DNA from 4 places in the Shewanella sedimentimangrovi genome. Region 4 is predicted to be linked to each of the others. Evidence: predicted binding sites of a transcription regulator. Region 4 holds the regulator's gene; each other region holds the start of a gene.
The links. Region 4 encodes FliA, which starts transcription of late flagellar genes. Its sites were predicted from a motif close to CTAAAGNTNNNNNNNNNNNNGCCGATA; they were not measured.
Positions count from the first base shown of each region.

Region 1 (7,880 bases), 360 kb from region 4:
TGGCGGTGGGCAAGTCCACCTTGACACCCTGGGTGACTATGGGGGCCGTCACCATAAAGATGATCAGCAGCACCAACATCACGTCTATGTAGGGCACCACGTTAATCTCGGCCACGGGGCGGCGCCGCTTGCGCTGGTAGCCCTGCATCATGCCGATTCCTTCTCGCTGTAGGCCTGACGGTGCAAAATGCTGGAAAACTCTTCCATAAAGTTGGCGTAGCTGCCCTCAATTTTCTCCACCTGGGTTGAGAAGCGGTTATAGGCAATAACGGCCGGGATAGCGGCAAACAGACCCATGGCGGTGGCAATCAAGGCCTCGGCGATACCGGGAGCCACCATGGCCAGGGTGGCATTTTCCACCGCGCCCAGGGCGATAAAGGAGTTCATAATCCCCCACACTGTGCCGAACAGGCCGATATAGGGACTGGTGGAACCTATGGTCGCCAGCAAAGGCAAATGGGTTTCCAGCTTTTCCAATTCACGGGACAGGGTCACGCGCATGGCGCGGTAGCTACCGTCCATCACGGCGCCGGGCACCTTGCCGCTCAGACGTGACAGGCGCGAATATTCCTTGAAACCGGCCACAAACATGGCTTCCAGCCCCGAGTTGTGCTCGGTACGGGCCGACAGTTCCTGATACAGACGGTTGAGATCAACACCGGACCAGAACTTGTCTTCAAACTTGAGTGATTTGCTGCGGGCGGAGTTCAGCAGATTACGGCGCTGCAATATGACGGCCCAGGACATCACGGATAAGCCGAGCAAGGCCAACATCACCAATTTAACCAGCACACTGGCCTGAAGAAACAACCCTATAAAAGAAATATCAGCTTGCACCTTGGGTAAACTCCTGCGCTATGAATGGGGGAATTGCATGGGGACGCATTTTCGATAAAGCCACGCAGGCCACCAAAATGGTACCTTCGCAGTAACAAATATCATCACCATCAATCAGTCGCTGATGAAACACCAGCGACGCCTTTTTCAACTCTATGACCCTGGTTTGCACCATAAGGTTCTGCTCAAATCTCGCGGCCTTACGAAAATCCAGCTCCGCACGCCGTACCACAAAGGCGATGTCATCCTGCAACAAGGCGGTTTGACTGATCCCCAGGGATCTCAGCCATTCGGTACGGGCCCGTTCAAAAAAATTGAGATAATTGGAGTGATACACCACGCCACCCGCGTCTGTATCTTCGTAATAGACTGAAATTGGCCAGTTAAACACGGTCAAAACCATTTTCCGGACATACAAAATTGAGCCCTACTATACCGATCCCCCGCCAGATTGTGAATGGCAGGTCCAGCCCCACATGCAAAGAAATAAAAGCAGCAAAATGGCCTGCGCCCCCTTGCCAGTCATATTGAATTATGCAGATAGGCTCAGGTTCGTCGGCCATCTCCCGCAGCAATCGGTAAGCTCAAGCCTACCATCGGGCAAGACAACAGATAAAACCCGCAAGACCGGCTATAAAAAAGGCAAACGCCCGTTTAAAGCCGGACGCCATTCAAGATATGATTTTTTATGCCGAATAACTGATTAAAACATCACAACATGCCGCATAACCCCGCATAATAGGCTATTCGCTCATTACAATGATTAGTTTTACTAATGAATCAGGGCAATTTTTCTAGTTTGTCCGACCTGATAACCAAGGCTAGAATGAGCGCGTTTTCAGGAAGTGCCCTCCCCAACGGGTATTGAAAACAAGAACACCTGAACCGGTGTCCACGACGTCGGTTCTATCCCTGGTTCTTATGCTTGACTTCCTTCCTTCAATTTGTTGATTGCAATGCATTATTTTTGCTGCCCGCTTGAAACCAAGCGGGCATTTTTTTATCTGTCGATTTTCACTGTCGTCACAACCTTTTTCCACCCGACCTTATCCTCCGGGACAGACTCTGCACTCAAAAAAAAGCACCGCTCAATGGCGGTGCTTTTTTCATTTATTCCTGTATTACATGGGCTTGCTGATGCGGATGACTACGCGGCGGTTACGGGCCCGCTCATCCACCGAGTCGTTGGATGCCACATGACGACTTTCGCCGTGTCCCATGGTCATGATCCTGTCATCGGGAATGCCTTTTTCCAGGAAATAGCTCTTGATACTGTCGGCCCGCTGATCACTGACCTTCTTGTTGACCGTGCGACCACCGTAGCTGTCGGTGTAGGCATCAATCAGCACCAGTTGCACCTCGGGGTCATAGCTCAGGTATTCCTGAATACGTGACAGTTGCTGTTTGGAAAAGCGACTCAGTTCGCTGCCACCGGACTCGAAGTTGAGCACGGTAAAGGAAATGTCCTCAAAGCTGTAGGGCAAGAGGTTTGCCAGACACGCCTTGAATTCATTGTATTTGCGCTTGAAGTTGGCGGAAGACAGGCCCACTGCCACCTTGCTTTCGTTATTGTACCAATCGGCATAATAAAAGGTGGGTTCCATGCCCCGCTCCAGTTCGGTCAGCATGGACCAGGCCGCCTTCTTGGGCACCTCGCCACTGAAATACTTCTGGTACCTGAGCTCGGTAATGGGATGGGAATTCACCCCGGGACGCCAGGCCGGTGCCCTGCTCATCAAGGTAGCCGAGGTGGCGGCATCGGGTTTGGACCACATGTCGAGGCTGAAGGCCAGGTTCAGCTCCTTGCTGGCCTGACTGGTGAACACCGCCTTGCCATAGGCCGGAATATCATGTTCCAGGCGGCACATGATGGGGCTGGCAGCACTCAGACGCCATTGGGATTCATCCAGGTTAGCCACATAGTGGCGTAATTCCGCGCTTGCCATGGCGGGCATCAGCAAAGAAGACAACAAAAGAAGTTTTCGCCACATAGCCATTCTCGTCCGTTCCGGGTTACTTCTGTGGTATCGGCCATTTACTTGGGTTCTTTAGCTCAGTTTTACAGCAATCGGACATGACAGGCCCGATGGCATTTAGCATAATAGCGCCCTTGTTCATTTCCCTGGATTTCCGATGACCGACGCTAACAAGGCCAACCTGCTCAAGTACCGCTTCCGGGGCTATTTCCCGGTTGTCATAGACGTGGAAACCGCAGGTTTCAACGCCCAGACCGACGCCTTGCTGGAAATTGCCGTCACCCTGCTGAAAATGGATGCCGAAGGAAATCTTGGCCTCGACCAGACACTGCACTTTCATATCGAGCCCTTCGAAGGTGCCAACCTGGAACCTGCGGCCCTGGCCTTTAACGGTATAGATCCCACCAATCCACTGCGTGGCGCCGTCAGCGAGAAAGAAGCCCTGCTGGAAATCTTCAAGACGGTCAAAAAGGCCCAGAAGGCCGCCGATTGCCATCGCTCCATTATTGTGGCCCACAACGCCTCTTTCGATCATGGTTTTGTCAGCAAGGCCATTGAGCGCAACGACATCAAGCGCTCGCCGTTTCACCCCTTTGCCACCTTCGATACCGCCTGTCTGTCGGGCCTGGCGCTGGGGCACACAGTGCTGGCCAGGGCCTGCCAGATGGCAGGCATTCCGTTCGACAACCGCGAGGCCCACAGCGCCCTGTACGATACCGAGCGTACCGCCGAGCTGTTCTGCTATATAGTCAACCGCTGGAAGGCCCTGGGCGGCTGGCCCCTGGCCGCGTCTTTAACCGACGATACCGACAACGAGGCGGGCAGCGACAGCTGATCCATAGAATAAGACAGCTGAACCGTCGCATAAAAAAAGCCGCCCATTGGGCGGCTTTTTTATTAACACCAGCGGCTATTACAGCTCTTCAGCATTCTCGGCCAGGTAAGCCGCAACGCCGTCTGGGCTGGCGCTCATGCCTTTCTTGCCTTTTACCCAACCGGCTGGGCACACTTCGCCGTGCTCTTCATGGAACTGCAGCGCGTCAACCATACGCAGCATTTCGTCAACGTTACGACCCAGTGGCAGATCGTTCACTACCTGGTGACGTACCATGCCATTCTTGTCGATCAGGAAAGAACCGCGGAAGGCCACACCGGCTTCAGGATGCTCAACATCGTAGGCTTTGCAGATGTCGTGCTTAACGTCGGCAACCAGGGTGTATTGCACCTGGCCGATACCGCCCTTTTCTACCGGGGTGTTACGCCAGGCGTTATGGGTGAACTGAGAATCGATGGATACACCGATCACTTCCACACCGCGCTTCTTGAACTCATCCATGCGGTGATCGAAGGCGATCAGCTCAGATGGGCACACGAAAGTGAAATCCAGAGGATAGAAAAAGACTACGGCAGGCTTGCCCTTGATGGCTGCAGTCAGGTTAAAGCTGTCAACGATTTCGCCGGAACCCAGAACTGCCGCAGCGGTAAAGTCAGGGGCCGGACGGCCTACTAATACGCTCATTTGTTACCTCCATCTATGGATTGAGCTAGGGATAAAATGACAAATCCTTTCAGATATTCAGCATTATAAGTGCTGCCACGCGCCTTACAACCCATTTAGGATCAATATCACATTTTTGCAGCGTTCTACTGGACAGCGAGCCTGAACTTGGCCTTTGTGCTGCCACGGCAGCCGGAATAAGCCGCAATTGACCACCTATGCCGCAATCGAAATCCTGATACTGGACAGTGGCGTCAAAGCCTGTCATCAATAGCCCTTCTGTTAATTAGCCGGTGTTGACCTTAACATGAATTCTGTTGTGATTGCCGTGTGCCTGATGCTGGGTTTGAGCCTGGCGCGGGTTAACGTGGTTGTTGCCCTGACCCTGAGTGCCCTGGTGGCCGGTCTGTTGGGCGGCATGACCCTGGACGCCACCATAGGTGCCTTCAACGATGGTTTGGGCGGTGGCGCGCAGATTGCCCTGAGCTATGCCCTGCTCGGTGCCTTTGCCGTCGCCCTGTCCCATTCGGGGCTGACCACCTTGATTTCCCGCACCGTGATAAGTCGTTTGGGACGAGATGCCAATGCCAAAGAACTGATTTGGATGCGGCGCCTGTTGCTGTTGGCACTGGGGGCCATGGCGGTATCATCACAAAACCTGCTGCCAATTCATATCGCCTTTATACCTATCCTGGTGCCGCCCTTGTTGCACCTGATGTCCAAGCTGCGCCTCGACCGGCGCCTGGTGGCCTGTGTGCTCACCTTCGGCCTGGTTACCACCTATATGGTGCTGCCGCTGGGCTTTGGCGGCATTTTCCTCAATGACATATTACTGGCCAATCTCAATACCAATGGTCTCAACGCCGTACGCGAACAGGTACCCGGCGCCATGATCATTCCGGCACTTGGCATGCTACTGGGTCTGGCATTGGCGGTACTGGTGAGCTATCGCAAGCCCAGGGACTACCGGGAGCAGGAGATCCTGGCCGCGGAACCCGAGATAGCCACCGAGTTGAATCGCCGCTCCATCATCACGGCCCTGCTGGCCATTGCCGCCACGTTGGCGGTGCAGCTTAAGACCGACTCGATGATTTTCGGCGCCCTGGTGGGCTTTATGATCTTCAGCTTCTCCGGCGCCCTGAGACACGTGGGCGATCAGGACCTCTTCAGCCAGGGCGTGCGCATGATGGCCAGCATAGGTTTCATCATGATTGCAGCCGCAGGCTTTGCAGCAGTAGTTAAACAAACCGGCGAAGTGGCGACCCTGGTCAGCTCCCTGGGTGAACTCATAGGTGATAATAAGCCGCTGGCGGCCTTTTTAATGCTGTTGGTGGGGCTGCTGATCACCATGGGTATAGGCTCGTCCTTCTCCACCATTCCCATCATAGCCACCATCTATGTGCCCCTGGCGCTGTCCTTCGGCTTCTCGGTACCGGCCACCATAGCTTTGGTGGGCACGGCCGCGGCCCTGGGTGACGCCGGCTCGCCGGCATCGGACTCTACCCTTGGCCCCACCGCAGGGCTTAACGCCGACGGCCAGCACGATCATATGCGTGACAGCGTGATCCCAACCTTTATTCACTACAATATTCCGCTGCTGATCTTCGGCTGGATAGCGGCCATGGTGCTTTAGCACGTCACAGGGCCAAAAAAGCGCGGTTAATACCGCGCTTTTTTATTGCTCAATCCAGTCTACTGAGTGGAGTTAACTCAGAGGCTGGGCGGCACAGGCTGGCTGAAATCCACCCGCTCCTCACCTTCCAGAAACAGCCGGGTACTGGCCGGCACTGTGCTGGCAATCACCTTGCCACGGCGCACCGAGAAGCGTACCGGCACCTGACGGCGCAGGGCGTCGAAGCCATTTTTGGCCGGCAGGATGATCAGATTGCCGCTGTTGCCTTCCTTAATGCCATAGTCGGAAAGGTTCAGGGTGCGGGCAGAATGGCTGCCGATAAGCCTGAGTCCCTGATTGATATCCTCATACCCCATCAGCTGGCATACGTGCAGCCCCATGTGCAGCACCTGCAACATATTGGCCGTGCCGAGCGGATACCAGGGGTCGAACACATCATCATGACCAAAACAGACGTTGATGCCGGCGGCGAGCATTTCCTTGACCCGGGTGATGCCGCGGCGCTTGGGGTAGTCGTCGAAACGGCCCTGCAGGTGGATATTCACCAGCGGGTTGGCGACAAAGTTAATGCCGGACATTTTCAGCAGCCGGAACAGCCGCGAGGCATAGGCGCCGTTATAGGAGTGCATGGCGGTGGTGTGACTGGCGGTCACCTTCTCACCTATGCCATCCCGCAGCGCCAGCGCGGCCACGGTTTCCACAAACCGCGATTGCTCATCGTCTATCTCATCGCAGTGAATATCCAGCAGGCGGTCGTATTTCTGTGCCAGTTCAAAGGCGAAATGCAGCGATTCCACTCCGTATTCACGGGTGAATTCAAAGTGTGGAATGGCGCCTATCACGTCGGCGCCAAGCTGCACCGCCTCTTCCAGCAATGCCTTGCCGTTGGGATAGGAGAGTATGCCCTCCTGGGGAAAGGCCACCAGCTGCAAGTCCACCCAGGGCGCCATTTCGCTGCGCACCTCCAGCATGGCCTTGAGGGCCACCAGTTTGGGATCCGACACATCCACATGACTGCGCACATGCTGGACCCCGTTGGCAATCTGCCACTTAAGGGTGGCGATGGCACGGGCCTTCACATCTTCGGCAGACAGCAGCGCCTTGCGCTCGGCCCAGCGCTCTATGCCTTCAAACAGGGTGCCCGACTGGTTCCAACTGGGCGAACCCGCGGTCTGGGTGGTGTCGAGATGAATATGGGGTTCACAGAATGGCGCCATGGCCAGTCCACCCTCACCATCGAGCCGCTCGCCCTGGAAGTCCAAGCTGTCTGTCACAGGGAGTATGGCCTTGAAGCGGCCAGACTCGATAAGGATCTGCTTAAGCTCGCCGCCCTCTTCCAGTATCACATTGGTGATCAATAAATCCTGCATACCCGCATCCCCTTGGGCTGAGTCCTGAAATTTTCATAAACGCCAGTATGTTACAAACTTATAGCCCTGTACAGAAAGGCCACCGGCGCTATTCCCGTTGCAGCGGCGTATAGCCGGCGTAGGCCACGCCGCTCAGCAGGGCCATGTCCCTGTGCCAGGTGGCCAGATCATTGGGGTTAAAGCCTTTAAGGGCACTGTGACCACAGGCCCTGGCCATCACCTGCATCAGGGTTACTGAGGACTCCAAAAAGCGCTGCAACTGCTGCGCCGCCTGGGGCACGTTCAAACGCTTACGCAGTTCGGGATCCTGGGTGGCTATGCCCGCCGGGCACAAGTTGGTGTTACAGATCCTGGCGCCGACACAGCCTATGGCCTGCATGGCACTGTTGGCTATGGCCACCCCATCGGCCCCCAGGGCCAGGGCCTTGACGAAGTCCACAGGTATACGCAGACCGCCGGTGATGATCAGCGTCACCCGGCCGCTCATGCCCTGACTGTCGAGATAACGTCTCGCCCGCGCCAGGGCCGGTATGGTGGGCACGCTGATATGATCGCGAAACATCGCC
Region 1 covers NZ_CP071502.1:2,397,881-2,405,760, forward strand. Annotated here, with positions in the region: gene tolR (protein TolR) at 1-151, opposite strand, end outside; gene tolQ (protein TolQ) at 148-837, opposite strand; gene ybgC (tol-pal system-associated acyl-CoA thioesterase) at 827-1,228, opposite strand; gene JYB85_RS10430 (flagellar protein MotY) at 1,959-2,828, opposite strand; gene rnt (ribonuclease T) at 2,971-3,648, shown strand; gene JYB85_RS10440 (peroxiredoxin) at 3,727-4,332, opposite strand; gene JYB85_RS10445 (Na+/H+ antiporter family protein) at 4,619-5,944, shown strand; gene JYB85_RS10450 (cytosine deaminase) at 6,022-7,314, opposite strand; gene JYB85_RS10455 (glutamate synthase-related protein) at 7,403-7,880, opposite strand, start outside.
Region 1: JYB85_RS10430 (flagellar protein MotY) is a predicted target of FliA. The motif match lies at 2,863-2,889, and genes of this name have one in related genera.

Region 2 (7,880 bases), 2.1 Mb from region 4:
TGGCTTATTGCCCCCATTGTGATGGTCCCCTGTTCAAGGGTAAAAGGGTGGCGGTTATTGGCGGTGGTAACTCGGGTATCGAAGCGGCCATCGATCTGGCCAATATAGTTGAGCATGTCACAGTGCTTGAGTTCGACACCAAGCTCAGGGCCGACGAAGTATTGGTCCGCAAGGCGCGTTCCATGGGCAATATTGACATCATTACCCAGGCGCAGACCACAGAGGTGACTGGTGATGGTAATAAGGTCACCGGACTGGTCTATACGGACCGCCTTAGCGGCGACAGTCACAGCATCGTCTTGGCGGGGATTTTTGTACAAATTGGTCTGGTTCCCAACACCGAGTGGCTCAAGGATACCCTGGAACTGACGGCCCGGGGCGAGATTGTGGTGGACCAGCGTGGCCAGACATCCTTACCCGGCGTGTTTGCTGGCGGTGATGTAACCAACGCGGCCTACAAGCAAATTATCATTGCCATGGGCAGTGGTGCCACTGCCAGTCTCGGCGCCTTTGATTTCCTTATCAGGCAAGGCGAAGAGCAGGCATCCCAAGCCGCCTGATAACAAAGTTCTGTACAGTAAGCCCCCGTATTGCCGGGGGCTTTATTATTTCCGCGCAGCAGAATCATAGGCTTAATCTTACATGCAACGGTAGCGCAATGGCGGGCTTTGGTCTGTACTGAATCCAGAGATGGGTTTCTATGCGTGCTGCTACGGCAATGGATCAGGATATTCCCGAGTTTAAAAGTCAACTGCGGCTGGAGTCTGCCCTCTACGTGCAAAATGGTCTGCAGTGGGTCAGTGCGGCCAGTTTGCTGTTGCTGGCGGCTATCACGCTGAACTGGCGCCTCAATGAGATAGGTCCGGCGGATTGGGGATTTTTCATGGCGGTACTGCCGCTGGCCTTTATCTGTCTGTTGGGGGCAATGTTCCTTGGCCATGGTGCCGTGCATCCTTATTCCCGCTGGTTGCTGCTGGTATTCCTGATGTTATTGGTGTGGTGCTGGCTGTTGTTTATTGCCGAGCTGCTGCAAGTCGCCCCCCAGTCCATTGCCGCCATGGAAGCCGTGGCGGACATCCTGGTGTTGTTACTGATGATGGGATTGTTTCCGGACGCCCTGATGATAGCCGCAGGTCAGGTGCCCCTGGTGTGCTTCATTTGCCTGAGTCGCTACCAATCGATGCCGGAGAACCTGGCGTTTCCGCTGTCGAAATTTATCTGTTTGCTGGTGATCATAGCTGTGGGGCAGCAGGTGCTGTTTGGCTGGTTCAGCCGGGCCATTGCCGGCAGCGTTGAAAAACAAAAGTTACTGAAACAATTCAGGCGCTTGGCACTGGTTGATGGTTTAACCAATCTGAGCAACAGGCGCCATCTGGATGAACTGCTGAAACAGGAGATCCGTGCCGCCCAGCGCAATGGTAGACCCCTGTGCCTGTTGCTGCTCGACATAGATTACTTCAAACGTCTCAATGACAGCCTGGGACACCAGGCCGGTGATGACTGCCTGGTTCAGGTGGCGGCCCTGTTGTCCGACGCCGCCTGTCGCCCGCGGGATCTGGCGGCTCGCTACGGGGGTGAAGAGTTCGTGCTTTTGCTGCCGGAAACACCCTTGGAAGGCGCTCTGGCCAAGGCGCAATCCGTGGCCGCTTTGTTGCATCAAAGAAATATCAGCCATCCCGACTCCCCCATTGCCGACCGGGTGACAGCGTCGCAGGGAATTTGCCAGTGGCAGCCGGGCATGGATGCCGACGCCCTGTTGCAGAGCTGCGATCGGCGTCTCTACCAAGCCAAACGCCAGGGACGTAACTGCATCATTGTCAGTGGCTGATATCACACATTTGTTACAGAGATGCTAAAAAAGCTTGTTTTAACGCAAGGAATCCACCAGGCATTGTTGCTAATTTTGGATTGTCAATTAGGCTTTAGTTCGGATGCACCTGACAATAAAAGGGTTTTCTATGAAACAATCGTTGGCAATATGTCTTGGCACTCTGTTGCTCAGTACAGCAGCGTCGGCCGAGGTTCACATTTCCGGGTTCGCCTCCGTGGTTGGCGGCCAGGTACTTGAGGGCAGTGGGGTGGAAGAGTTTGGCCTGGAGCCGACCTTTCTGGCCGATTATCCTCTGGTGGGCGCTTATACTGAGGAGTGGAGTTTTGAACCCGACACCCTGTTCGGCTTGCAGTTCAGTGCCGATCTGATGGACGGTTTGTCTGCTACCGCCCAGGTGGTGTCCCGGGGCGCAGATAATTTCTCCGCCAGTTTTGAGTGGGCCTATCTGTCCTATGAGCTCAATGAACACTGGACCTTGCAGGCGGGTAAAAAACGTTTACCTCTGTACTACTACAGCGACTTCTTTGACGTGGGTTACGCCTATCCCTGGATCAGGCCACCAGCAGACAATTACACCTGGCAGATCTTCAACTACACAGGTGCCAGTGCCCTCTATAACTACCTGATCGGCGATTGGACCATGACGGGCCAGATTTATTATGGCCGCGAAGACGATGAGCCAAACAAGCTGCTGTCCGAATTTTTCTTCGGGGCTTCCACCCGGGAGATCTGGAAGGACATAGGTGGTCTGGTGGTGCAATTCAACCGTGATTGGCTGGATATCCGTCTGACCCATATGCAGTACAACAACGAACGCATCATCGGTGGTGAGCAGCGCATTTGGGATAATGGCAGCACGGAACGCAAGGGTAAGTTCTACGGTCTGTCGGTGAACGTCGACTGGAATAACCTGCTGGTGTTGACCGAACTGAACCGTTTGACCCTGGAGGGCTCAGATCTCGATACCTACCTGGTGACCCTGGGTTATCGCTTCGGTGATTTTCTGCCCTATGTCTCCTATTCAGACTTTGACGATGGTTCAGAAATTCACAATACCACCTCTGTGGGCCTCAGATGGGACTTCCATCCATCGGCGGCATTCAAGATCCAGTACGATGACGTGACCGATGATGGTGTCGGTGCCGGTACCCCCGATTCATGGCGGGTGGCGGGGGATGCCAAGGCCATCAGTCTCGGCGTGGATCTGGTATTTTAGGAGAGCACTATGAAAAAACTATTGGGTTCTATTCTTCTGTGTTTGTGCTCCATGCAGGTCTTTGCCGGCGTTGCCGTGATTGTGCACCCGAGCAACGGCGATAGTCTCGACAAAAAAGACATAGAAAATATCTATCTCGGCAAGACCAAGTCCTTCCCGGGAGGAGGCCAGGCTGTGCCTGTCAACCTCGAAGGAGGGGCGGTCAGGGAGGCATTTGACAGCAACGTGCTGGGCAAGTCAGCCAGTCAGTTGAAAGCCTACTGGTCGCAGAAAGTCTTTACCGGTAAGGGCACACCACCCAAGGAAGTAGCCAGCGACGCGGAAGTCATAGGCTTGGTGTCATCCAACCCCAACATAATCGGCTATATTGATAGTAGCCAGGTAAACGGTTCGGTCAAAGTGATTGCCGAGTACTGAACAATTGGTGCCGGGAGTAATCCCGGCGCCCTTTTAGGGGCTAAGTATGAGATGGTTCAATAATCTCTCCATTTTCAAAAAAGTCGCCGCCATCTTCGTGTTGTCGGTGATTATCTTCGCAGTCAATCTTGGCATCAGCATAGTCTCCATCAATAAAAACCGTACTACCCTGAACTTCATGGGGGAAAAGGTGTACCAGAGAGTCGAGCTGGCCAACCAGAACGTGCTGTTGGTGCAGCGTTTGGATGAGGTCTATACCCAGGCCGTGTCCTTTGCCGACGAGGAATTGCTGGGTAATGCCGGTAATTTATACAGCTCGCTCAAGGCCAATTTGACCCAATTGCAGGATCTGGATGGTCCCAATGCCGAGGCCTTGGCAGCCATGCTGTCAGCCCTGGATGCTTATAACCGCATGACGTTGGATTTGGCGCGGGGCATGTTGGACGGTACTCTGGACATGGCCAATATTGGTGGCATCAGCCAGAAAAAGTCAGCCGCATACGATGGTTTGCTGAAAAAAATCCAGGGATTCAAGAAAGATAAGGTTACAGAGTTCAAGGACACCATCCAAGAGGCCAGCGACAGATCCGAACAAAGCCTGTGGTTGACCCTGTGGATTGGGGTGGCGCTGCTGGTCTTGATGGCAGTGGTCACCATTTCCATTGCCCGTGCCATAGGCCAATCGGCCGGCAACCTGGCTCATTCCCTTGGGGAACTGGCCGACGGCAAGGGCGATCTTAGCCACCAGCTTGAGGTGCACAGTCGTGACGAGCTGGGGCAGGTTTCCAGTAACTTCAACCGCTTCCTGCATCTGTTGGCCGAGGCGATTCAGCGGGTCGTCAATGTGACATCGCCGTTGCTTGACAGCGCCCACAGCCTCAAGGAAAAAATGGATATTGCCAGTGGTGCCACGGAGCGACAAAGCCGGGACGCGGGTACTGTGCAGCATTCGATGGAAGAAATGCGTCACTCTGTGCTGGATATTTCCCACAGTGCCAATCAAGCCGCCGAAGCTGCCCAGATTGCCGAACGGAAGGCCATGGAAGGGATGGCCGTGGTGCAGCGCACCATGGATATCTCCAAGGAGCTAAATCGGGAAATCGCCCTGGCAGCAGACTCAATCAACGAGTTGGCCCGGGATACTGAGAGCGTGGGGTCCATTCTCAATGTCATCACCTCCATTGCCGAGCAAACCAACCTGCTGGCATTGAATGCTGCCATTGAAGCGGCCCGTGCCGGTGAGCAGGGCAGAGGTTTTGCCGTGGTCGCCGACGAGGTGCGGGCGCTGGCGTCCAAGACCGCCGATGCCACCAAGGAAATCCGTGAAGTGCTCACCCGGCTCAAGCAGGCTGCCGAGTCATCGGTCAGCACCATGGACGTGGCCATGAGCAAATCCAGTGAAAACGAGACCCATGCACAGCAAACGGGTCAGGCGTTGAAGACCATTCAGCAACAGATCGTCAGTATCAATGGAATGAACACCCACATAGCCAAGGCCACCGATGAGCAGTCCAAAGTGGCTTCCCAGGTGGTGGACAATGTGGTGGACATGAACGCCTCCTTCGAGCAGACCCTGGCTATTCTCAATCAGGTGCAAACTGTCTCGGACAATATGTCGGCCTTCGCCGATGAGCTGCAAAACGCAACCTCTCAATTCAAGCTGTAATCTCGCGACTCAGGGATGAGTTTCTCCCTTCTCCTTTTTGGCCCACTCGGGACTTAAGTCGGCTATGTTTTCTCTCTAGCTTCAGGGTCATGCCCCGGGGTATGTGCGCGCTCAAAATAAAAAGCCCGGACAGGATCCGGGCTCAATGTTAGCTGTGTAACGGGTCAGGCCGTGGTGTCGATATTGTGGCCTGTGTTGCCCACTGGCGCGGATTTGGCAGGTGCGCTGGCCGCGTTAATGAGGTCGACCGCGATCTGACCTTCAGCTTCCTGCTGTCCCTTGGCGAGTTGAGCGACCTTAACGCCTATGGAACCATTGGCGAGATTGGGGCTGATATTGGCTGAATTGACAGTGATTGCCATGCATTACCTCTTGTTGGTATGACTTTCTGGTCTGAATCGATACCTTTAATCGGCATCCCGTCCGGTTACTTTAGTCAAAGACCTGCTTAATTCAAGGATTATTTACCCACCTTTTGGGCCGGTAACGGGGCTTTCCACTGAATTCAGTTGCTTATTAATTGGTCTGTCCACTGGGCTCAGCGATCGGCCACCAGGCTTTTGGGGGCGGAGTCGGATTCTTCACACCAAATCAGCTGCAGATTGCGGCTGGTGTCTGTCGCGGCGGTCCGGATAAGGCTGACCACAGGGGCGGCAAAGCCCTTGTTGCCCAGGTATTCCCTGACTCTGTCGATACGGCGCTGCGCCAGCCATAGATTGTATTGTCGCAGCTGTTCATCACCTTCATTGCTGTTTATGGCGAATTCCAGTCGTAAATATCCCGGCGCTGTGGGATCTAAGATGGCGTCCAATACTTGACTACCGGCCTTGTCGAAGTAGGAGCTATTTTTGTCAAAACTGATGCCGCCCAGGTCATTATTGCTGTCGCAATTGGCCCAGCTTTTTAGGCTCATCAGCATTAAAATCACAGCTAAAATTCTCATACCAACACCCTGTCGAAGAACAAAATCCTGCCAACGGCCCTAAGGCGGGCGCAAATGTAAGCCAATTCCGGGGCCATTGCAATTTTGCAGGGCATATCCGGTGAAATTAAAGCCTAGTCGCTGTGGCCCTGAAGTGACAATTTTCTGCTTTGCTCCGTGTCATGCTTTGGCCGGGCTCGCTTTTCATCGTCGGGGAAAGTATCTTGTGTACAAGATGATTGCTTGGCAACCAAGGTATGGAGACTCAGATGCACGATCCGTTGGCACTGGAAAATCAGGTGTGCTTTTCCCTTTATACCGCCGCCAATGCCATGGTGCGCGCCTACCGCCCCTTGCTCGACAAGTTGGACCTGACCTATCCCCAGTACCTGGCCATGATGGTGCTGTGGCAGGAGGAGGGGATCAGCGTTAAAACCCTGGGGGGCAAGTTGCACCTGGATTCGGGAACCCTGACCCCCCTGCTCAAGCGGCTGGAGGCCAAGGGATTGCTGCTGCGGGAGCGCAGCAGTGACGATGAACGCCAGCGGGTCCTCAAGCTCACCGACGCGGGAAGGCACCTGAGACAACAGGCCGAAGGCATACCCCAGGCCATGCGCTGCCTGGTGGGCGGGGCCGCCGCAGAGTTACAACAGCTCAAACTGTTGTGCGACCGTGCCAGTAAGCTGCTTGACGGGAGCGACAGCTGATGCAGCACCTGGATCTGGTCGTTATAGGGGCCGGTATCAACGGGGTGGGGGTGGCCCAGTTTGCCCGGGCTGCCGGCTATTCGGTGCTGTTATTGGACAGGGGCAAGGTTGGCGGTCAAACGTCGGCCAATTCCAGCAAGCTTATTCACGGGGGCTTGCGCTACCTGGAGTCCATGCAGCTGGATCTGGTGCGCAAATCCCTCAAGGCCAGACGCGATCTGTTGCGTCTGGCGCCTGAGTTGGTGCGTCCCGTTCCCTTCTATATTCCCATCTATCGCCACAGCCGCCGCAGCGCTTTCACCATAGGTGCCGGCCTCAGCCTCTATGGTCTGCTCAGCGAATTCGATCCCCTTGGCCGCTTTCAGCGGGTTCCCAAGCTTGAATGGGCCAGGTTCAATGGCTTGAGGCAAGATAGCCTGCACACAGTGTTCCAATACTGGGATGCCCAGACGGACGATGCCCGTCTGACCCGGGCGGTCGCCGCCAGTGCCCGTGAATTGGGGGCTCTGGTGCAGGAAGATACAGAAGTGACTGCCATTCGCCACTCGGCAGCGGGCTGTGAACTGGAATTGAACTGCAATGGTGAAACCATCAGTGTGGCGGCCTCGGCGGTGGTCAATGCCGCCGGCCCCTGGGTCAATGAGCTGCTGCATCGGGTGCAACCGCCGGCACCCAGCGAACGCCTGCAGTGGGTGCAGGGCGCGCATCTGCTGCTGGATATTCCGGCATTTGACGGCATCTTTTACCTGGAGTCCTGCTTCGACAAGCGGGTGGTGTTTGTCATGCCCTGGTATGGCAAAACCTTGATTGGCACCACGGAAACGCCAATCGACAGCTTAGCCTCAGAGCCGCAGGTGACGGCAGCAGAGCAGGCTTACCTGTTGGGAATTTTTCGCCATTACTTTCCGGACGCCGGCAGTGAGTCGGAGCTGGCGCAAAAAATTGTGGCGCGTTTTTGTGGCGTTCGGGTCTTGCCCAGGGTAGCCAGCGATGCCTTCGATGCGCCCCGTGATACCCTTATCCATACCAGCCATTCCCATCCCAGATTGTTGAGTCTGTACGGCGGCAAGTTGACCACCTTCAGGGACAGCGCCGCAGAGGTGCTGGATTGGGTTCATGGC
Region 2 covers NZ_CP071502.1:674,361-682,240, forward strand. Annotated here, with positions in the region: gene ahpF (alkyl hydroperoxide reductase subunit F) at 1-560, shown strand, start outside; gene JYB85_RS02745 (GGDEF domain-containing protein) at 701-1,828, shown strand; gene JYB85_RS02750 (porin) at 1,959-3,047, shown strand; gene JYB85_RS02755 (type 2 periplasmic-binding domain-containing protein) at 3,057-3,464, shown strand; gene JYB85_RS02760 (methyl-accepting chemotaxis protein) at 3,511-5,130, shown strand; gene JYB85_RS02765 (cytoplasmic protein) at 5,295-5,492, opposite strand; gene JYB85_RS02770 (OmpA family protein) at 5,669-6,073, opposite strand; gene JYB85_RS02775 (MarR family winged helix-turn-helix transcriptional regulator) at 6,322-6,759, shown strand; gene JYB85_RS02780 (glycerol-3-phosphate dehydrogenase/oxidase) at 6,759-7,880, shown strand, end outside.
Region 2: JYB85_RS02765 (cytoplasmic protein) is a predicted target of FliA. The motif match lies at 5,540-5,566, and genes of this name have one in related genera.

Region 3 (7,880 bases), 740 kb from region 4:
CTGTAGCCGGTACCAAAGTCATCAATGGCCAGCCCTACTCCCAGTTCCGCCAGCTCCTGACATAGGTTGGTCGCGTAGCGAATGTCTTCCATCAGCTCGGTTTCGGTGATTTCCAGTATAAGACTCTTGGGTCTAAGCCGGTAACGACTCAGCAGTTGCCAAACCTGTTCGTACAGATTGCCGCTGAAGAATTGCCTGGCGGACACGTTCACATGCATGGACATGTCCAGATTGTGATGCTGCCACAGGTTGAGTTGGCGGCAGGCGGCCTCCAGAACCCAGGCGCCAATGGCGTTGATCATGCCGGACTGCTCGGCAATATCGATAAAGGCGCCGGGAAACAACACCCCTTTCTTGGGATGATGCCAACGGATCAGCGCTTCGGCCCCGGTGTAGCGATTCTGCTGTAAATCCCACAGGGGCTGGTAATAGAGTTCAAATTGGCGTCCGCGGATGGCGGTGTGCAGGTCGCGCTCAATCTGGGCATCGTCCTTAAAGGCACTGAGCAAGGTGCTGTTGAAGATTTGGATCGCCGTGCCCTGTTTCTTCTTGGCATGTTGCAGCGCGATATCGGCACAGGTTAGAGGCGCCACCAGGTTGTTGACAGCGGCCAAATCCACCGCCGCCAGTGCCGGCTTGGGGTCAACCTGTTCACGGCCGATAAACACCGGCGCGGCCAGTTGCTGATAAAGCTTGTTACGCAGGAATTCCTCTTCCTCGGACGGATCCGCCATCAGCACGGCAAATTCATCACTGCCGACCCGGGCTATTTCCTTGGCCTTATAGATATCGGCGAAATGTCGCAAGCGTCTGGCTATTTCAATCAGCAGGGCGTCACCCTGCTCATGGCCATAGGTATCGTTGAACCGCTTGAAGCCCATCAGGTCAACCAGCAGCAACATCCCCTGCTGGCTGCGCTCCAGTACCCGATTGAAATGCGCGCGGTTATACAGACCGGTTAAATTGCAGCGCCAGGCCAGTTTTTCCAACTCGGCCTGGTAGTTGTGTTGTTCGCTGTTGTCTTCCCCACAGACCAACACATAATGATTTCCGCGTTCGGTAATGAATTGACTGGCGTGATATTTAAGCCAATAACAGTGACCATCGGCCCGCTTCAGCTTGACTTCACCCTGAACATTTTCGCCCTTGAATATCCGTGCCAGCGTGGTTTCACCCAACTTGGGATGTTGCCGGAAAAAATCCATTTGCTTCAGGCCCAGGCCTATGACCTTTTCGGCAGGCAGGCCCGTAATACGGCCATGGGCGGCGTTCACATACTCGACCTTTTCCGTGTGCAGGTTAATCAACATGGTGACCTGATCGGATTGCTCGGCAGCAGAGCGGAACAACATCAGTTGTTCATCTTTGTCATCGGCCTGACGGGTCGCCAGTGTCAACGCCAATTGATCGGCAAGCTGGCTGCCCAGGTGAATATCAAACTCCGACCATAACAGTGGTTGACTGCGCTCAAGGCAAAGAATGCCTTCCAGGTGGCCATTGATACGGATGGCAAGATCGAGAGTGGAACGTATCCCCCGTTCAATAAAATAGTCATCGCGCAATTCGGATATCCGGTCATCCGATAGTGTATCTGCTACATCTATATGCCTGTGCTTGCGCAGCTCCTGCAAGTAACGGGGAGCATTTTTCAATGACGCGGGGCGCTTTTTCCCCTGGGGTAATACGGGACCGAAGAAGGCTATTTCCGCCTGGGTAGCCTGGGATTCATTCAATGACCAAACGCTGGCGAAAGACAAGCCCAGGTGCTGACACAGGAGTTCAGTCACCAGTTCAGCTGTCTTGGCAAAATCACCTTGCTGTTTAACGGTCGAGTTGACCACCAAATCAACAATATGCTGATGTTTGCGTTTTTTCACACAGATCCCTTAATTAACTGCGGGACCAGGCCCCGCAGAGGTTTTTATTCTAATTTTGCCGAGATTACAGTAAGTTCGTCACCAAGAGCAATATGGTGTTTCAGCCAGTTAATCCATTATCCAAAGCGAAAATCAATTTTTCGGCACTGACATCAAATTGCAAGACCAGGCGACAACCATTTGCCTCAGTCTCCAGTTGCGCCCGGCACCCCGGAAATCTCGCCAAGGCCAGCGTTGCCAGTTCCTTCGCCTTCACTTCGGCATCCACACCGGAAAAAGACAAGGTCATACAGGTATCCTGTTCGTCAAGCACAGTACCTATGTCAACAAAACTGCCGCAATCGTTGCAGGTATCGTTAATGGTTGAGGATTGCTGCTCTTCAATGCTCTTCATCTCTGCTCCTCTGTTCGATAATCACAATGGCCGCATTTTAAAGGTTATGGCAATACGGGACTGTGGCGCGGTTCAAGCTTGTGCCATCCGCTGCGCCAGTGCCCGCTGACCACTGAGGCGATCGTTGAAATGGGGAATCTCGGGCAGCGCGGGATGCTGTGGCTCAAGATAACGGGACTTGCACAAAGGGTCGGTATTGTTCAAGGCATCCAGCATGGTGACAGGAATCGGTCCCCGGGTGACCAAAGCCTCTGGCTTCAGCGCCTGTTGCAGCGCAAAACCACGCAAGCCCAATTCATGAAATTCACCGCCGTTATTGATCAAGGAGTCGTCGGCCACATCCGCGACCAGGGTTTGGGCCGGCGGCAATTCAAATTGGCGTCGCAGTTTGGCATCCACAGTGCCTTCTTCACCCAAAGTGAACTGGACCATGTCCCGGGCATCCTGGGATAGCATGGCCAACAGCAGGGCGAACTCTCCGCGACGACCATGCTCTATTGCATGGTTGAGGCGCTCGCCACACTGCAGTTCATTGATTAAAGGTGAAGCAATTTGCATATAAAAACGTCAATAAAACATATCCTTGTAACTTAATCGACCACTTGGCCAGTTACTTTAGGTTTTTTTAAGAATTTAGCCTTTACATATAAAACGAATCTGCTTACTATTGCCGCCGCAATTGAGGAGGGGTTCCCGAGTGGCCAAAGGGATCAGACTGTAAATCTGACGGCTCCGCCTTCGAAGGTTCGAATCCTTCTCCCTCCACCATTTGCCTACAATTTGAAAAGCGTCCAGTGACACATTGGAGGGGTTCCCGAGTGGCCAAAGGGATCAGACTGTAAATCTGACGGCTCCGCCTTCGAAGGTTCGAATCCTTCTCCCTCCACCATTTCACTGTTCGCAATTCGCCCCTGTGGAGGGGTTCCCGAGTGGCCAAAGGGATCAGACTGTAAATCTGACGGCTCCGCCTTCGAAGGTTCGAATCCTTCTCCCTCCACCATTTTCTCTCTCTTGTTTATTTCCCCTGTGATCTCCCCGGCAGCCGTTTTGGGCCAAAACCTTTTGTTGACCTCTAATTTAAAGCCGCTGTTAGCCACACTTTCCAGCGTTTGATCCGCCGCCACAATGGTGTTGCTGGCTTTTATATGCGATTTCATTATGATTTAGCCGATATGGTTATAACATTTTCGGAACCGCTATGAACAAGCACTGGGTAAACCAGGCCATTGCCAAAATTGATGCTGATTTCCAACGCAGTGCCGACACGCACCTGATCAAGCTTGAGTTACCCATGCTGGCAGGTATCGACATCTACCTGAAGGACGAGAGCACCCACCCCACGGGCAGCCTCAAGCACAGATTGGCCCGTTCGCTGTTCCTTTATGCCCTGTGTAACGGCTGGATTAATGAGGGCACCCCTATCATTGAGTCCTCCTCCGGCAGTACGGCGGTGTCCGAAGCCTATTTTGCGCGCCTGCTGGGCCTGCCCTTTATTGCCGTGGTGCCCAGAAGTACCGCCAAACGAAAGGTAGAGCAGATAGGTTTCTACGGTGGCCAATGCCATTTTGTCGATAAGACCTCGGAGATCTATGCCGAATCCGAACGTCTGGCCCGGGAACTCAAGGGCCATTACATGGATCAGTTCACCTTTGCCGAGCGGGCCACTGACTGGCGCGGCAATAACAACATTGCCAATTCCATCTTCAGCCAGATGGCGCTTGAGCCTAATCCTGTGCCGCGTTGGATAGTGATGAGCCCGGGCACAGGTGGTACCTCGGCCACCATAGGCCGCTACATTCGCTACCAGCAACTGGCTACCCGCCTGTGTGTGGTGGACCCGGAAATCTCGGTGTTCTATGACTATTTCCACAGCCGCGATGCCGGTCTGTGCCTGTCACAGGGCAGCAGAATCGAAGGTATAGGCAGGCCCAGGGTGGAGCCGTCCTTTATTCCCGGAGTTGTTGATGAAATGCTCAAGGTGTCGGATGCCAACTCCATCGCCACCATGCTGTGGCTGGAGCGTCTGATTGGCCGTAAAACCGGCCCCTCTACGGGTACCAACCTCTATGGCGCCCTGAGACTGGCAAGCCGGATGAAACAGGCCGGTGAAACCGGCTCAATAGTGACCCTCATCTGCGATCCCGGCGAGCGCTATCTGGATACCTATTACCATCCGGACTGGGTTGCAGAGCAGATAGGCGATATCAGTGGGGCCCAGGCGGCACTTGAGGAATTCAACCGAAGCGGCTTATTGGCCTGAGACAATAACGGCGACCCGAGGGTCGCCGTTATTGATTACAATCAATCGATATTAAGGTATTTGTGCGTTTGGATAGACAGGCGCCAATTACGGGCAATACAGGTTTTCATTGCCAGTTCCGTGGCCCTCGGCTTCTGACTGATGGGCTGGAGACAGATGGTCTTGCCACTGGTGTCCAGACCAAAGAGCAATTCGTCAAGCTCCTCGATATGCTTCTCCGTGGCTATGGGGTGCTTGATTTCATTGGCTCGCGCCAGAGCCTGCCTCAGCACGGGATAGCCCCCTTTCATATTGACCTTGGGGGAGACTGTCACCCAGGTGGCTTCGGAACACTTCACTTCAAAGGTGCCACTGGTCTCTATCTGACATTGGTAACCGGCCTGCTCCAGCCCTGTAGTTAAGGCGGTGAGATCGTACAGGCAAGGTTCACCGCCGGTGATCACCACCAAACGGGCGCTGAAGCCCTTGGCTTTGAAGGCCGAGACCAAGCTGCCGGCATCGTGCATGGCCCAGCGGCCAACAGTGCCATCGACCCGGATCACATCGGCGGGCGACACCCGATTCTGCTCCAACAGTTCCCAGGTCTGCTTGGTGTCACACCAACTGCAGCCCACTGGACAGCCCTGCAGGCGCACAAAGATAGCCGGCATACCTGTATGGCACCCTTCACCCTGGATGGTCTCAAAAACTTCGTTAACCGGATATGTCATGACAGGCCTCTTTGGTTGGGGCGGCTTTTATAGTGGATTTTTCGCCGGCTTGCAAGCCGGCTCACCGGCTGCGGCTTTGCAGCGTGACCCTCCTCGGGTAAACTGAGCTCCTGATATTTTGTTTGAAGTTCGTCTTATGTCAAAAGCAGTTAAGTCTAAAGCCGTTGTTGTTTTCAGTGGTGGCCAGGATTCCACCACCTGTCTTATTCAGGCCCTGGCACAATTTGATGAAGTGCATGCCATTACCTTCGACTATGGTCAACGCCATGTGGCGGAAATAGAAGTCGCCAAGGCCCTCACCAGCCGCCTGGGAGTGGCCAGTCACAAGATAATGGACGTGTCGCTGCTGGGCGAGCTGGCAATTTCCGCCCTCACCCGTGATGCCATTCCGGTATCCCATGAGTTGATGGACAATGGCCTGCCAAACACCTTTGTACCCGGCCGCAACATACTGTTTCTGACTTTGGCGGGGATATACGCTTATCAACTCGGCGCCGATACCGTAATCACCGGCGTATGCGAAACCGACTTTTCCGGCTATCCGGATTGTCGCAACGAATTTATCCAGGCCATGGCCAAGGCGTTGGTGTTGGGGATGGACAGACCTTTGGAGATCCGCACGCCGCTGATGTGGCTCAACAAAGCCGAGACCTGGGCCCTGGCGGACCGTTACGGCCAGCTGGAACTGGTGCGCCATCACACCCTCACCTGCTATAACGGCATTCAGGGGGATGGCTGTGGCGACTGCCCGGCCTGCCATCTGCGCAGCCGCGGTCTGGAAGACTACCTCAATCATAAAGACGCGGTAACTGAAGCTCTGGACAGCAAATGTCCGCGCTGAGCAGTCCGAACAAGGCCTGGTTGGCGCCGCTGATAGTTTCCCTGCTGAGCATTGGCCTCTTCATTTTGTCCCTGGACGATGTGTTGGCTTTTCGCCGCGACGCCATAGACCAGGGCGAATACTGGCGCCTGATCAGCGGTAATCTGCTGCACACCAATCATTGGCACCTGCTGATGAATCTGGCCGGTCTGTGGGTTATCTACAGTTTGCATCATTTTCATTACCGCATCTGGCCCTTACTGGCGCTGCTGTTGGCCCTGTGTGCCCTCGAAGGCCTGGGCCTGTATCTTGGCTATCCGCAATTGTGGGGCTACGTGGGACTGAGCGGGATCCTGCATGGGTTATTCGCCTTTGGCGCCCTGCTGGATATACGCCGGGGCTATAGATCGGGGTACCTGTTGCTGCTCGGCGTTATACTCAAGGTCAGCTGGGAAAACACCATGGGCGCCAGCGACGGTGTGACCGAGCTTATCGGTGCCAGGGTGGCCACCGAATCCCATTTGGTGGGTCTGGTATCCGGCATAACTTTGGGGCTCCTGTGGCTTGTGGCAGCAACACAGTTCAGGCCAAACAGAGAGCACATCGACACCGGCCAATGATCTCAGGAACAGTCCAAGCCAATAAAAAACGCGCCGGAGCGCGTTTTTGGTTTATATCTTGAGCAAGGTTTCCCTCAGCCTGTGTGCTTCGTCCCGCAGTGCCGCGGCCTGTTCAAATTCCAGATCTCGGGCATGCTGCAGCATGCGCTTTTCCAGCTCATCAATTTGCTGTGCCAGTACATGGGGATCGAGCCCCTGATACTTACCTTTTGGCTCAGCAACCTTGGAATACTCCCGGGTCGGCGCCTCACGTTCACCAATGTCCATCACATCGGTGATCTTCTTGACCACCCCTTTGGGGATTATGCCGTGTTCCAGGTTAAACAAGCGCTGCTTCTCACGGCGGCGTTCGGTTTCGCCCATGGCTCTGGCCATGGAATCCGTCACCCTGTCGGCATAGAGGATCACCTTGCCGTTCACGTTACGGGCGGCGCGGCCTATGGTCTGAATAAGCGAGCGCTCGGAGCGCAAAAAGCCTTCCTTGTCCGCATCCAGAATACACACCAGTGATACCTCGGGCATATCCAGCCCTTCCCTCAGCAGGTTGATCCCCACCAAGACATCAAAGACACCCAGACGCAGATCGCGAATGATCTCGACCCGCTCTACCGTTTCTATATCCGAGTGCAGATAACGCACCTTGATACCGTGTTCGTCCAGATATTCGGTCAGATCTTCGGCCATGCGCTTGGTCAAGGTGGTTACCAGCACCCGCTCGTTGACCGCGATGCGCTTGCGGGCTTCTGAGAGGAGATCGTCCACCTGTATGGCCACCGGCCTGACTTCCAGTTCGGGATCCAGCAGGCCCGTCGGTCTGACGACCTGCTCGGCAATTTCACCGTCACTTTTGTCCAGCTCGTAATGGCCCGGGGTTGCGGACACAAAAATGGTTTGCGGCATCAGGGCCTCAAATTCCTCGAATTTCAGCGGTCGGTTATCCAGGGCCGACGGCAGGCGAAAGCCGTATTCCACCAGGGTGGTTTTACGGGAGCGATCGCCCTTGTACATGGCACCTATCTGGGGCACTGTGACATGGGATTCATCTATGATCAGCAAGCCATCCGCCGGCAGGTAGTCCAGCAGGGTTGGCGGACCTTCCCCTTCATTGCGACCCGACAGGTAGCGGGAATAGTTTTCAATGCCTGAGCAGTAGCCAAGCTCGGTCATCATCTCCAGATCGTACTGCACCCGCTCGCCAA
Region 3 covers NZ_CP071502.1:2,014,727-2,022,606, reverse strand. Annotated here, with positions in the region: gene JYB85_RS08730 (putative bifunctional diguanylate cyclase/phosphodiesterase) at 1-1,877, opposite strand, end outside; gene JYB85_RS08725 (DUF406 family protein) at 1,978-2,271, opposite strand; gene JYB85_RS08720 (VC2046/SO_2500 family protein) at 2,344-2,829, opposite strand; tRNA gene JYB85_RS08715 (tRNA-Tyr) at 2,955-3,039, shown strand; tRNA gene JYB85_RS08710 (tRNA-Tyr) at 3,076-3,160, shown strand; tRNA gene JYB85_RS08705 (tRNA-Tyr) at 3,187-3,271, shown strand; gene JYB85_RS08700 (PLP-dependent cysteine synthase family protein) at 3,470-4,531, shown strand; gene queE (7-carboxy-7-deazaguanine synthase QueE) at 4,573-5,241, opposite strand; gene queC (7-cyano-7-deazaguanine synthase QueC) at 5,378-6,082, shown strand; gene rrtA (rhombosortase) at 6,070-6,681, shown strand; gene uvrB (excinuclease ABC subunit UvrB) at 6,733-7,880, opposite strand, start outside.
Region 3: JYB85_RS08720 (VC2046/SO_2500 family protein) is a predicted target of FliA. The motif match lies at 2,864-2,890, and genes of this name have one in related genera.

Region 4 (7,880 bases):
TCCCATGCCCTCCTGGTGGCCAAGCGCCCTGTCCAGGGTCGCCAATGCCATGGTGGCGGGCAAAAGCTCAAGATTTTCAACCAGGGTAGGTACTGTGTGTTGCCGCACCAGCTCCCGTGTCAGGTGCTTGTGCGCCAGAAATACGTCATAGAGCGAGCCGGGCACCTCTTCCGAGTCTATGCCCAGGTAATAACCCAGGGATGCATGGGGATCGGTATCAATCATCAATACCCGCTTGCCCCTTTTGGCCAGGGTTCCGGCCAGACTGGCAACTGTGGTGGTCTTTCCGACCCCACCCTTTTGATTCGCGATGGTCCAGACTTTCAAGACTCAGGCCCCCGAAATGCGCGCATTTATTATCAGTGTTTTTCTTCTCTGGTGGTGACCCTGATCCCGCCATGGGGCAGATTGATCACCTTCACCCCATCGGCACTCTCGGAGACAACCACAGGTTGCAATGAGGGAGCATCAGGCTCATCAGTATGAGGCAAGTCGCTGACCGGTTTCAACGGCGACAAAGGCAATTGTTCTTGGGGTTGCAATGAAGCCCCAGCGGCAGGATCTTGCTGTTGCTGCTTACGGGCATCGCGGATAATGACATCGGTAGCGTCAGGATGCCGACTCAGCCATTCGGCAATGGCCTCGGCCTGCGCATCTGGCACCATCAACAGCACCTGGCTGTTTTGCAACCTCTGTATTTCCTGTTGCAAGACACGATTTTTGCGATGTACATCCAGATACAGCGCCAGGACTGCCACCAGGGCAAGACCGAGCAAAAACAGCCACAGTCTTCCCACTGTTTGCTTTTCAGACACGGCCCGACTCTTTGAGTATGGCATCGGCCATGCTTTCAAGGGCAATGGACTGAGTGGCAATACCGGCTGCAGCCACGGCCTGAGGCATGCCATAGACAACACAGCTGGCCTCGTCCTGAGCCCAAATGGTCGCACCGGCGCTCTTGAGCATGCGGGCGCCCTCTCGACCATCTGCGCCCATGCCGGTCAGCACCACGGCCAACACATCGCCACCATAGGCCTTGGATACCGAGGCAAAGGTGATATCCACACAGGGCTTGTAATTCATGTCGGCACTGCCGGCCACTATCTTGATCCGTCCCGTGGCACCGGCCTTTTCCACCATCATCTGCATTCCCCCCGGTGCCAGATAGGCACAGCCGGGCTGCAACACATCGCCATTGGCGGCCTCTTTTACCGAAATGCGACAAAGACCATTCAGCCGGCTCGCAAAGGCGGGAGTGAAGGCTGCCGGCATATGTTGGATAAGCAAAATAGGATGAGGATAATTCGCCGGAAACTGGGTTAATACCTTCTGCAGCGCCACAGGACCGCCGGTAGAGGTGCCAATGGCCAGCAGCTTATAGCTTTTTCCGCTGGCACGGATCGGCGCACTTGGCGAGGCTGTCCGCGGTAAAGATTGCGACAGAGGCGGACGAGTGCCCAGGGCAGGCCGGGTAGTCTCGGGGACGGCCACAGCAGGTCTGGACACTGGGCGATAAACCCTGCGTCTTCCCAGCGCCTTGACCCTTTGCTGCAACAGCTTGATGGCTTCGTCTTTATTGGTGGCAATGTCTTCGAAGCGCTTGGGCAAAAAATCCAGCGCCCCGGCATCCAGCGCATCCAGCGTTGCCTTGGCGCCGTCGTGGGTCAGGGACGAAAACATCAAAATCGGAGTCGGCACCTTGGCCATGATTTCACGCACGGCTGTGATGCCGTCCATGACCGGCATCTCTATGTCCATGGTGATCACTTGAGGCTGGAGTTCCTGAGCCATTTTAACTGCCTCGGCACCATTAACGGCGGCGCCGATCACTTCCAGCTCAGGATCCTGGTTGACTATCTCGCTCACCCGTCTGCGGAAGAAGCTTGAATCGTCAACCACCAGTACTTTAATTGTCATTGGGGTACCCGTATTACTGCATTACTTCTTGCGGGCATAGTGCTTGAGCAGCCCTGGCACATCGAGGATCAGAGCGATACCACCATCGGAGGTGATAGTCGCGCCGGCCATACCGGGAGTGCCGTGCAACAAGGCACCCAGAGGCTTGATAACCACTTCTTCCTGACCGATAAGTGCATCCACCACAAAACCTATCTGCATGGTGCCCAGCTGCACTATCACCACATGGCCGTGCTTCTTGTCACCGTGTTTGAAGGTGGTTTTGTTTCGCCGCAACCAATGCTCCAGGTAGAACAAGGGCACGGCCTTGTCGCGCACTATGACCGTCAGCTGGCCGTCGACTATGTTGGTTTTGGTCAGATCCAGATGGAATATTTCATTGACGCTGGACAGCGGCAGGGCAAACACTTGCTTGGCCACTTCCACCATCAGGGTTGGCATAATCGCCAGGGTCAGGGGCACTTTGATTTCCAGACAAGTACCCTTGCCCTTCATGGAATCTATGTGCACAGTACCGTTGAGCTGGGTGATACGGGTTTTCACCACGTCCATCCCCACCCCACGACCGGAAATATCGGAAATTTCGGTTTTGGTGGAGAATCCCGGCGCAAAAATCAGATTGTAAGCATCATTATCAGACATCCGCGCAGCGGCATCCTCGTCAAGCACGCCGCGCTTGATGGCGATTTGCTTGAGCTTCTCGGGATCCATACCGGCGCCGTCATCTTCTATCTTCAGCAGTATATGATCGCCTTCCTGACTGGCAGACAGTGTAATGGTACCTGTGCGGCGTTTACCTGCGGCTTCGCGCTCGATGGGCATCTCAATGCCATGGTCCACCGAGTTCCGTACCAGGTGCACCAAGGGATCGGCCAGGGCCTCCACCAGATTTTTATCCAGGTCAGTCTCTTCACCCACCAGAATCAGATCGATTTCCTTGTTCAGACTGCGGGCAAGGTCACGGACCACCCGAGGGAAACGACCAAAGACTTTCTTGATGGGCTGCATGCGGGTTTTCATCACCGCGCCCTGCAGATCGGCAGTCACCAAATCCAGGTTTGCCAGCGCCTTGGACATCTCCTCGTCTTCACGGGTTACGCCCAAACTCACGAGACGATTGCGCACCAGTACCAGCTCACCCACCATGTTCATGATCTGGTCGAGACGGGCGGTATCCACCCGCACTGTGGTTTCACCCTGGGGCACGTTGGTCGCTGCAGCTTTTGCCTGGGCTGCCGGCGCTTCTGGCACCGCGGCAGCCTTAGCCATCTGGGGCTGAGGCGCAGCAGGTGTTACTGCAGCGGCTTGCTTGGGCGCTGATGGCTTGGGTGCAGCTGGCTCTGCGGCAGATTTGCCTGGCCCGGTACCCTTGCCATGCAATTCATCCAGCAGGCGTTCAAATTCTTCATCGGTAATTTCGTCTGCATCGACCTTGTCGGCAGCACTGACTTCCACTTTGGCCACTTCACCCTTGGCCGCGCTCTTGAATTTGCCGGCACCATGGAGCTCATCGAGCAAGGCCTCAAACTCATCATCGGTAATATCGTCACCTGACGGTGCTGGACTGGGTTTAGCGGCGGTGGCTTTGCCAGCTACATCCTGTGGGACGCCAGCCTTGACGCCGGGTCCCTTGCCGGAACCGTGGAGTGCATCAAGCAAGGCCTCAAATTCAGCCTCGTTAATTTCATCAATGCTGGATTCGCCGCCACTGGTGTTTTTGGAAGCTGGCGCTGCCACTACGGGTTCAGGAATGGGGTCTGGTTCAGGCTCTGGTTCAGGCGCGGATGCAACCGCACCACCTTCGGAGGGAAGCGGCGCCCCCGAAGACAGGAGTTTAAGCTTGGCCAGCAACTCAGGGGAGGCAGGGTCTTGCTCCTGGCCGGCCTGGGTTTGAGCAAACATGGTATTAATGGCATCGACCGCCTGGAGGATGATATCCATCAATTCGGCGGTGACATGACGCTTGCCGGTACGCAGCAGGTCAAAGGTGTTTTCCGATTCATGGCAGACGTCAACCATGGGAGCCAATCCCAGGAAGCCCGCACCACCTTTCACAGTGTGGAAACCACGGAAAATCGCGTTAAGCAGATCCGTGTCACCGGGGTTGTTTTCCAGCGCTACCAATTGTTCCTGCAGCAGCTCTAAAATTTCACCGGCTTCGATCAAAAAGTCCTGCAGGATCTCTTCATCTACGTCAAATGCCATTAAACTGACTCCTTAATCAGAAACCCAGGCTTGAAAGTAAGTCGTCGACTTCATCCTGGCCCGTAACCACATCCTGACGCGCCTCCGCGTTCATGATGGGGCCTTCGGCTTCTATGCTGCTTTTTTGGGGCTCGGTGGTTTCCTGGGGAGTATGTTCACCAAACACGGTCAACATGGAGACCAGACTGCTCTCCACCTCCCGAACCAACTCTATTACCCGACGGATCATTTGCCCGGTAAGATCCTGGAAATCCTGCGCCATCAGAATTTGATTCAAGAGTTCTCGCAGGCGGTTTGAATCGTTCTCGCTGCGGACCATCAACTGCTGTACATCGTGACAAAGCGCTTTGAATTCATTCAACTCTATATCACGGCGCATCAGTCTGTCCCATGCAGGAGTCACAGTCTGAATATTGTTTATCAATGCATCGGCCAGCGGCAGACATTCTTCAACGGCGTCCATGGTTTTATTGGCCGCCTGTTCCGTCATATCGATAACGTAATTGAGTCTTTCCTTGGCATCCGGAATTTCGGTATTGGCCAATTCCAACAATCTGTTATCAACTTGAAAGTCCATCAAGGCACTGTGAAGCTGGCGGGTGAGTTTTCCGACTTCATCAAACAACTCACGCTGCAACGGCATGGCAAAATCACGGAACAGCGCATCGGCCTGATCCTGCTCACCGGCGGACAAGAGTTCGACAAGCATTTGCGCCTGTTCGAGACTGATGAGCCCTGAAGTGTTTAGCTGCATAGCCCGTCCTTGCTTAACTGAGGCGCTCGAATATCTTGTCCAGCTTTTCTTTCAGGGTGGCAGCGGTAAATGGCTTAACGACATAGCCGTTTACCCCGGCCTGTGCCGCGGCAATGATCTGCTCTCGCTTGGCTTCGGCAGTTACCATCAACACTGGGATATTCTTCAGGTTTTCGTCGGCACGAATGGCCTTCAGCAGGTCAATACCCTGCATGCCGGGCATGTTCCAATCCGTGACCACAAAGTCAAAATCGCCTTTTTGCAGCATGGGCAACGCAGTGGAGCCATCATCTGCCTCCTGGGTATTGTTGAACCCCAGGTCTCGCAACAAGTTCTTGATGATACGCCTCATCGTCGAAAAATCGTCAACAATGAGAATCTTCATATTCTTGTCCAAGGTTTCCTCCGGTGAGCTGACACTCTAAATGCTCAATTAGTAATTATACGTGTGTCCAATGCTTGAGTTTGCCCTTGAGTCGCAGCATAGCTTGGCTGTGTATTTGACTCACCCTGGACTCACTGACATCAAGAATGGCACCAATTTCTTTTAAGTTCAGCGCTTCATCATAATAAAGCGATAATACCAATGCATCTCTCTCTGGCAATTGTTTGATGGCCTCGACCAAAGCACCATGAAATTGGCTGTCGGCCAAAGAATCAAAGATGCCATCAGACTGCTCACCCTCTGGAACCAAGACGTCCTGAGAGATGCCTAAATCTTCTATCCCTATGATTTTACCTACAGAAACATCGCTCAAGATATGATGGTACTCATCCAGCGTCATATCAAGTCTTTCTGCGATTTCTGTGTCCCGTGCATCACGGCCGAGTTCCTGCTCCAACTCATCTATGACCTGGGCGACCCGCCGCTGATTGCGATGCACCGAGCGGGGAACCCAGTCGCCACGACGGATTTCATCCAACATGGCGCCGCGGATCCTTATCCCGGCAAATGTTTCAAACTTGGCACCCTTGCTGCCGTCAAACTTAGTCGACGCCTCAAGCAGGCCTATCATGCCTGCCTGCAGCAAATCATCCAACTGTACGGAAGCCGGCAACCGGGCCAACATGTGGTGCGCGATTCTTTTAACCAGCGGTGCGTACTGTTCAACGATGGATGTTTTATTATCCAAAGCGGTATACGCCGCGGCTTTATTCACTCGATCTATCCTCTTGGTACTCAGGACGCTGCACCAAACGTTCAACAAAGAACTCCAGGTGACCACCCGGCTGTTGCGGAATAGGCCAACTCATGACCTTGTTCGCCAGACCGTGGTAGGCAATGGCCGCCGGTGATTTGGGATAAGCCTCGACAATCAGCTTTTGCTTGCGCACTGACTTTCGCAGGTTTTCATCGAAGGGGATAGTCGCCACCAGCTCCAGCGCCACGTCCAGGAACCTGTCGGTGACCTTACTCAGCTTGGCAAACAGTTCCATACCTTCACGCAGGCTACGGACCATGTTGGCCACTATCTTGAATCTGAATACTCCGTGCTCACGGCTGAGGATCTTAATCAGGGCATAAGCATCTGTGATGGACGTGGGTTCATCACACACCACCACCAGCACATCTTGGGCGGCGCGGGAAAAACTCAGCACCATGTCGGAGATACCGGCTGCGGTATCCACAATCAGCACATCAAACTGGGTGCGCATTTCGCTGAAAGCGCGAATGAGACCTGCGTGCTGCGCTGGGGTCAGCTCCACCATGGCCTGGGCGCCCGATGTCGCCGGGATAATACCAATGCCCTTTGGGCCCCGGAGAATGATGTCATCGAGTTCCGCCTCGCCGGACAGCACATGGGACAGGTTTTTTTCGGCCCTCAGGCCCAACATGACATCCACGTTGGCCAGACCCAGGTCGGCATCCAGTACCAACACCCGCTTGCCCTTCTCGGCAAGCGCAACCGCCGTATTGATGGAAACGCTGGTCTTACCGACCCCGCCCTTGCCACCGCTGACGGCGATTACTTTGACTTTTTCGTTATATGGTTGATTCATCATACGTAAACCGCTTGCTTGATCCCGGGTCATAGCTTTACTCAAATGCATAGGTCGGTTGTTCTGCCCATTTCTTTTCTTTCACGGGTCTGTGTTCATTGTCGTTCATGGCTGCCAGCGCTTGTTTGGCCAGCGCCAGGGTATCAGCCACTTGCATATCTTCAGGAACCCTTTGACCATCGGTCACATAACTCAACTGCAATCCGCTTTGGATCAGCACACTCAGGGCGCCTGCCAAAGAACAGGCTTCATCCAGCTTGGTCAACACAGCCCCGGAAAGGGGGATCCTTTTGAAGTGTTCCACTGCATCCTGCAACACCCGACGTTGTGATGTCGCTGACAATACCAGATAACTGCGGATCGGCAAGGCTCGATTAGCGGTCAGGTTGTCCAGTTGCTCCACCAGACGCATGTCCCTTTGCCCCATTCCTGCCGTATCTATCAATACTAGCTTGCGATTCCTGAACTGATAAAGTATTTGTTCCAACTCATTGAGATCATGAGCTTGCTTTACCGGACAGCCCATTATTTTGCCATAAGTTGCCAATTGCTCAAAGGCTCCAATGCGATAATGATCCGTGGTAATGAGCGCAACTTGATCTGGGCCATGTTGTGCAGCGAATCGCGCCGCCAATTTGGCGATGGAAGTGGTCTTGCCGACACCGGTTGGGCCGACAAAAGCCACCACGCCACCGCGACGCACTATGTCATCGCCCTGATTGTCCAACATGTTGGCCAGACTCTGGGGCAAGGCCCTGACCAGCTCGACAGGTGAATAATGCTCAGACAGGGCTGCCAGCTTGGCTGCCACGGCAGGGGAAAACTCCGCGTCAATCAAACGGCTCTCCAGCATGGCCCCTACCGGATTGTTACGTTTCTTTTGCTCCGACATCAGGGCGGCAACTTGATGAGTCAACAAATTACGCAGGGAACTCAATTCCTCACGCATGGCATCCAGCTCTGCGCTGGGCTTTTGCTGGGCGCGCTGTTTATCGGGGGACGG
Region 4 covers NZ_CP071502.1:2,754,156-2,762,035, forward strand. Annotated here, with positions in the region: gene JYB85_RS11985 (ParA family protein) at 1-327, opposite strand, end outside; gene JYB85_RS11990 (membrane anchored protein in chemotaxis locus) at 360-743, opposite strand; gene JYB85_RS11995 (protein-glutamate methylesterase/protein-glutamine glutaminase) at 808-1,917, opposite strand; gene JYB85_RS12000 (chemotaxis protein CheA) at 1,939-4,122, opposite strand; gene JYB85_RS12005 (protein phosphatase CheZ) at 4,139-4,876, opposite strand; gene cheY (chemotaxis response regulator CheY) at 4,890-5,273, opposite strand; gene JYB85_RS12015 (RNA polymerase sigma factor FliA) at 5,317-6,036, opposite strand; gene JYB85_RS12020 (MinD/ParA family protein) at 6,029-6,910, opposite strand; gene flhF (flagellar biosynthesis protein FlhF) at 6,915-7,880, opposite strand, start outside.